Linked DNA regions of Luteolibacter yonseiensis. Each later gene encodes a partner of the first gene's protein in a complex. Links are inferred from orthologs where the notes say so. Each region holds a gene or a part of one and is shown on either strand. Other genes may lie near its edges. The genes, in order: acpP and fabF.

Region 1 (3,192 bases):
CCGGCTTCGACTTCCAGGATGATGCCGAGTTCGGCGCACTCCTTGAGGAGGGCTTTGGAGATTTCGAGGTTTTCCTTCAGGTCGACGACGGAGCCGTCGAACATGTGGGATTGGAAAAGAGGGCCCTTGCCTTCGGCGATGCGCTTGCGGGAGGCTTCGAGGAGCGGCTTGAGGAAGCCTTCCACCTTGTTCGGGTGGCAGTGGTCGGTGTGGAGGGCGATGAGCACGTTGTGCTTCTCGGCGAGAAGGTGGCAGGCTTCGGCCAGCACGATGGCGCCGAACGCGGCGTCCTTGACGCCGGTGCCGGAGGCGAACTCGCCGCCACCGGTGGAAACCTGGATGATCCCGTCGGATTTCGCTTCGGAAAACGCCTTGAGCGCGCCGTTGATGGTGGGCAGCGATGTGACGTTGATGGCAGGGTAGGCGTAGCCACCTTTTTGGGCGGCGTCCAGCATGGCGGCGTATTGCTCAGGAGTTGCGATTGGCATGGGGCGGATTCCATAACGAACCCGTACCGGAAGGACAAGCGGGAATACTGGGAAATCCTCGCAACGGGCGGCTTGTGGCTTGCCAACCGATCCTCATCCGGGTTGTTTCTTGACCAGCCCGATGACTCCGTCCGAAACAATCGTCTGTAAGCCCACGCCCTGGTTTCTCCTCCGCGCGGTGGTGATGTTGCTCATGTTCGGGGTTTTTTCCGTGCTGTTCTATAAGGACGGTCTGACCGGTTACCGGAAAAAGAACGAGGTGTTTTATCTCAACAAGACCTTCGAACGCGCCGCCAAGGAGGATTTCTCCAAAATGAACGCCGGCGGCACGCTCACCGCCGCGGAGTGGAAGGCGTATGCGGAGAAGCAGTCCGTCCTGTTTCCGGAAGATCCCTACGTGCTGCCCGCGGATATTAAGCTGCCGATGCCGTGGCCCGCCGTGCTGCACGACTATGAGCGAATGAAGCCGTTGCAATGGAACATCTTGTGGCGCGAGTATTCCAAGGAGCACGGTCTTGCCGCCTCACCGCCGGAAGAGGCTTACACCGCACAGAAAATCCGCGAGCAATGGATCGTCTTCTACATCTGTTCAGCGCTCTCGCTGGTCGCCGCGTTCATCCTTCTCCGCACCCTCCGCCGCACGATTTCCGTGGATGGCGAGGCCGTCACCACCCAGCAGGGCAGGCGCGTGCCGTTCGGGGATTTGAAAAAACTCGACCTTCGCAAGTGGGAGACCAAGGGGCTCGCCTTCATCGATTACGACGGCGCTTCCGGGAAAGGGAGGATCCGCATCGACGGCCTCACCTACGGTGGATTCAAAAAAGAGCAGGACGAGCCGGCCGAACGCCTGATGCAGCGGATCCGGGCACATTTTTCCGGGGAAATCATTGAATACGCCCGCGTCACGGAAAATACCCCGGCTGACGGGGAGACGAAGCCCGGCTGACCGAAATTTCCGCCGCCCGCGCTTTTCCGCCTTCCGATTCGTTTTCGAGGTTGCCAAGTGCCGTCAGCAAGCGATAACCAAGCCCAACGCCAACCCCAACCCTCAACTATAGCAACTCATGTCAGAAAAAAGTATCGAAGCCCGTGTAAAGGACATCATCGTGGACCAACTTGGCGTCAACGCTGATCAAGTCACCCTCGAAGCAAAATTCGTCGAAGATCTCGGCGCCGATTCACTCGACACCGTCGAGCTCGTGATGGCATTCGAAGAGGAGTTCGACATCGAAGTGCCGGACGAAGAAGCTGAGAAGCTCCAGGCTGTCGGTGACGTCGTCACCTACATCACCAGCCAGCAAGCCTGATAGCGGTAGGCGGACGCTTTGTGAAAGGGCGGGCTCCTAGAAAGGTGTCCGCCCTTTTCTTTGCAATTCGCCACAGCCGGGTGACAATTCACCGCACATGCACACACCGGACGACATTCAATACGCGCTGGAAACCACCAAGGTTCTTCACGAGCCGGACCGCCGCATTGATACCTTCGGAGAGACGCGTTTCGAGTTCCAGCTCATCAGCGAGCTCATGGACCGTGCCGGCGAGGTCCGCATCCGCACCGGGGAGGTGGAGGCCATGCGCCCGCGCATCCTCCGGCCCGCGGCCTATAACGAGGTGAAGCTGGAAGGCTTCGACCCGTCCGCCCGGGCGCGGTTCGACAAACTGGTGGAAAAACTCCGGGCCGAGGGCAAGGACCTCGCGTTCCTCCAATATGGTTTCCAGTTCAAGCGTGGGCATGTTCACGAGGAAATCATCCACGACACCCTGGACTCCGTGCGCGAGCGCGTGCTGGAGGACATCCGCAAGACGGGAAATCCCGCCCGCGCCGTCATCGAGGGTGTGGACGACGCGTGGGAAATCTCCATTCTCAAATTCTCCTTCGAAATGATCCTCCGCTCCCATGAGATCAATGCCTTTGATTTCAAGCGCCGCGGACTTATCTGATCTCCCATGAGCCTTTGGACGGTTTTCAAGCTATTCGCCGCGTTGGGTGTCATGGTCGTCATGGCCTTCACGGGAGCCCTGGCCTATCACATCCTCGTCGCGCCGCTTGACGGGCTGTTTGCGAAAATCATCCCGAACCCGGCCGAAGTCATCGGCACGCAGCCGGACGCCGACTTCGCGAAGATGCTTGATTCCACCGAGCTTCCGGACATCGATCCCGGTGAGAAGGCCTTCCAGAAAGCCCATGAGCTGCTCGCTCTCGGCGAGCTCGCCGAAGCCCGCGAAAAGCTCACCGCCATTGTCAACGTTTACCCGACCTCCTCTGCCGCGCCCACCGCCCGGCGCATCGTCGGAGAGATGAACCTTGATGAAATCCTCTCGACCAAGCGGATGGAGGGAAAAAAATCCCACATCGTCAAGAGGGGGAACTCCTTCCTGGGCATCGCCAGCCAATACAAGACCACGCTCGACATGATCATGTTCCTGAATGGCATGATGGAGCTGAAAAACATCCAGCCCGGCGAGGAGCTCATTGTCATGCCGCTCGAGTTCCGCCTGCTCATCGAGCCGCAGCGCAAATCGATCTCCGTTTGGGATGATGGAAAGTTCGTCCGCGAGTATCCCATTCTCCACATGGCCGCTACCCCGCCGGCGAAGGGGAAGACCACCATCGCTTCAAAAGCCGCCGAACTCGACGGCCATCGCGTGCAGCCGCAGTCGAAGGACTACCGGGCTGCCGAAAAGGTCATCCAACTCGCGAAGC
Region 2 (3,208 bases), on another replicon or contig:
GCGCGGAGGAAAGGGCGCTGCGGCGCTTGCCGGATTTCACAGAGAGAAATCCACCGAAGCGGAAGGCATGGCACGGAAAGCCCGAGCCGATGAGCGCGGTGATGACGGCGGATGGACCTGGCAGAACTTCGAAGGGCGTGCCGCTCTCGATGCACGCCTGCACCAGCCGGTAACCGGGATCCGAGATGCCGGGCATGCCCGCGTCGCTGATGACGGCGATGGTTTCACCGGCTCTGGCGGCTGCGATGAGATCCGGCGCACGGCGGGCTTCGTTGTGTTCGTGGAGTGAAACGAGGGGCTTCCCGGGGATGCCGTGGTGCGCGAGCAACTGGCCGGAATGGCGTGTGTCCTCGCAGGCGATGCGGTCGGCACCGCGGAGGATCTCAAGGGCGCGCAGGGTGATGTCGGACAGATTCCCGATGGGGGTCGGAACGAGGATGATGCGGCCGGAGATTTCGGAAGAAGGTTCCATGGAAATGGTATTGCTGTGCGGCTATTCCGCGCCATCGGCGCTTCGCGCGGCGGAATGAATCCCGCGCTCCAGTCTGGAGCGTTCCTCGCCGGTGATCAGGACAGGCCTGCCGACGTGATTCACGCGGACATTCGTCATGCTGCCGAACGCCGCGGTTTCACCGGCGGCATTAAGCACCTGGAATTCCCAAGTGATGGAGGACGCGCCGATGTTGGAAATCTCCAGCAGCACCTCATACGGATCTCCCGCGAGAAACGGACGCTTGTATTCGCAACCGACTTTCACCCTTGGCCAGCCGCCTTCCGCTCGATCGAAGACGAGCACGCCGCGCGAGCGCAGGCACGCGTGCTCGGCGGCTTCGACGTATTTGAAGACGTTTGGAAAATGCATCCATCCGCTGGCGTCCGTATCTGCGAACGCGATGACGCCCGCCTGCCGATGGATCGGATTTTCCATGGTCCGGGTCACTCGTATTTGCTGACGAGCACGGAGGCGTTGTGACCTCCGAAGCCGAAGCTGTTGGAGAGCGCCACCTTCACCGGCACCTCGCGGGCGACGTTCGGGACGACGTCCAGATCGCACTCGGGATCCTGCTCTTCAACGTTGATGGTCGGAGGAATGACACCGTCCTTGATGGCCATGACGCTGGCGATGAGCTCGATACCGCCCGCCGCGCCCAGCATGTGGCCGGTCATGGACTTGGTGGAACTGACCATGAGGCCGTTTTTCGCGTAGTCTCCGAAGGCAACCTTGATGGCTTTCGTCTCCGCCACATCACCGAGGCCGGTGGAGGTGGCGTGGGCGTTGAGATACTGCACGTCCTCGGGATTCTTCTTCCCATGCTTGAGCGCCATCGCGATGGCGTAGGCAGGGCCGCTGCCATCGGGCGATGGCGCGCTGAGGTGGTAGGCGTCCGCGCTCACACCATAGCCGATGAGTTCGGCGTAGATCTTCGCCCCCCGCTTGAGGGCGTGTTCGAGTTCCTCGATGACGACGACACCCGCGCCCTCGCCCATGACAAAGCCGTCGCGGCCCTTGTCGAACGGACGGGAAGCCTTCTCAGGCTCGTCGTTGCGGGTGCTGAGCGCCTTCATGCTTGCGAATCCGGAAAGGCCCATCGGCAGGACGGCGGCTTCGGCACCACCGCAGACGAACGCATCCGCATCGCCGAACTTGATGATCCGCCATGCTTCCCCGATATTATGGTTGGAGGTGGCGCAGGCGGTGACGATGACCATGTTCGGACCGAGAAGGCCGAACTCCATGGAAACGATGCCGCTGGCGATGTTCGAGATCATCATCGGAATGGTGAAGGGCGAAACGCGCTTCGGTCCTTTTTCCATGAAAGTCGTGTGCTCGCGCTCCAGCGTGGAAAGTCCGCCGATGCCGCTGCCGACCATGCAGCCGAAGCGGCGCGGGTCGATTTTCGAGACATCGATGCCGGAATCCTCCATCGCCATTTTCGAAGCGGCCACGGCGAATTGCACATAGCGGTCCGCGCGACGGGCGTCCTTGGGTACGTTGAAGTACTGGTCGGCATTGAAATTCTTGATTTCACCAGCGATTTTGCAGTCGAACGGGGTAGGATCGATCTGGGTGATGGTGGAGATGCCGCTGCGCCCCTCTTTGAGGCCGTCCCAAGTGGTGCTCAGGTCGTTGCCAAGTGGGGAAATACAGCCGATGCCGGTGATGACGACGCGTCGTTCGCTCATAATTGTGAAAAAGGTTGGCGCGGGATAAGCGAACGCGCAAGCCTCATGATGCGATGAGGGATCAGGTTTTAAAATGAAAGGGTTACCGCCCCGGAACAGGACTCGAAGCGGGTGGGGAAGTCTCAGCAGGGGATTGTTTCCGAGGCCCCTGCGAAGGTTTGATCGTGTCGAGATGATTCGCCACCCAGACGACGGCTCCAAGCATCGCGAAGGTCATGAGCAGGACAATGATCGTGAACAATCGTCTCATTTGGAGTGGAAAACCTGGAACCTCGGAAAGCTACGCACGGGAATGGATTGCTCCAGCGGAATTTGCGTGAAGACTGGGGCACCCGTTCCATGAAAATCACCCGCACCCTCGCCACCAGCACGACACCCGATGGGGAACGCATCACGCTCCACGAGCACGACGGGCATCATTTCCTCAAGGTGGCAGGCCTGCAACTGATGAGCACCACGGCCTCCTCCTCGGAGGAACAGATGGCGGAACTGTCATGTGCGAATCTCCCCGCGCAAGCCCGCGTGCTGATCGGGGGCCTGGGATTCGGCTTCACGTTGAAACGGGTGCTCGCCCTGACCGGGCCTGATGCCGTGGTGGATGTGGCGGAACTGCTGCCCGTGATCGTGGAGTGGAATCGGGAATTCCTTCATGAGGTGAATGGCCAGCTGCTGGACGATCCACGCGTGAGAATCCACGTGCGGGACGTTTACGAACTGATCGACGGTTGCGGAAACGAACGCTACGACACGATCTTGCTCGATGTGGACAACGGGCCGGACCCGTTTGTCCAGGATGTGAACGAGAGATTGTACCAGAAGCCCGGAATCGAGCGGATCAAGCAGGCGCTGCGTCCGGGCGGGCGCGTGATTTTCTGGTCCGCGCATCCGGACAAGTCCTTCGCGAAGTCCTTGCAAGGCGCGTTCAGGAATGTGGAGTGCATCCCGGCCAAGGCCTACCCGAAAGCGAAACGCTTCACCCACACGTTGTTCGTGGCCGACCGGACCTGAACTACGGCAGCTTGTT

What was found.
Region 2: the proteins of acpP (region 1) and fabF are in contact, whole or in part, in a solved structure (PDB 6OKG), measured with the Escherichia coli proteins. The link is inferred for Luteolibacter yonseiensis from one-to-one orthologs.

Annotation. Positions count from the first base shown.
Region 1 is NZ_JAENIK010000013.1:565,899-569,090, reverse strand. Bases 303-3,173 are described here. They hold acpP (acyl carrier protein), read left to right. Parts: upstream 303-1,552; coding sequence 1,553-1,795; downstream 1,796-3,173. Other genes in these bases: JIN84_RS22760 (LysM peptidoglycan-binding domain-containing protein), read left to right, coding at 2,436-3,173; JIN84_RS22765 (hypothetical protein), read left to right, coding at 1,893-2,429; JIN84_RS22775 (hypothetical protein), read left to right, coding at 700-1,434; fbaA (class II fructose-bisphosphate aldolase), read right to left, coding at 303-488. Also shown: more of fbaA, read right to left, coding at 1-302; more of JIN84_RS22760, read left to right, coding at 3,174-3,192. UniProt on the Escherichia coli protein: Carrier of the growing fatty acid chain in fatty acid biosynthesis.
Region 2 is NZ_JAENIK010000004.1:174,790-177,997, forward strand. The notes cover bases 61-2,947. They hold fabF (beta-ketoacyl-ACP synthase II), read right to left. Parts: upstream 2,185-2,947; coding sequence 937-2,184; downstream 61-936. Other genes in these bases: rsmI (16S rRNA (cytidine(1402)-2'-O)-methyltransferase), read right to left, coding at 61-472; JIN84_RS02505 (acyl-CoA thioesterase), read right to left, coding at 494-928; JIN84_RS02515 (hypothetical protein), read right to left, coding at 2,267-2,434; JIN84_RS02520 (spermine/spermidine synthase domain-containing protein), read left to right, coding at 2,524-2,947. Also shown: more of rsmI, read right to left, coding at 1-60; more of JIN84_RS02520, read left to right, coding at 2,948-3,192; JIN84_RS02525 (SprT family zinc-dependent metalloprotease), read right to left, coding at 3,194-3,208. UniProt on the Escherichia coli protein: Involved in the type II fatty acid elongation cycle. Catalyzes the elongation of a wide range of acyl-ACP by the addition of two carbons from malonyl-ACP to an acyl acceptor.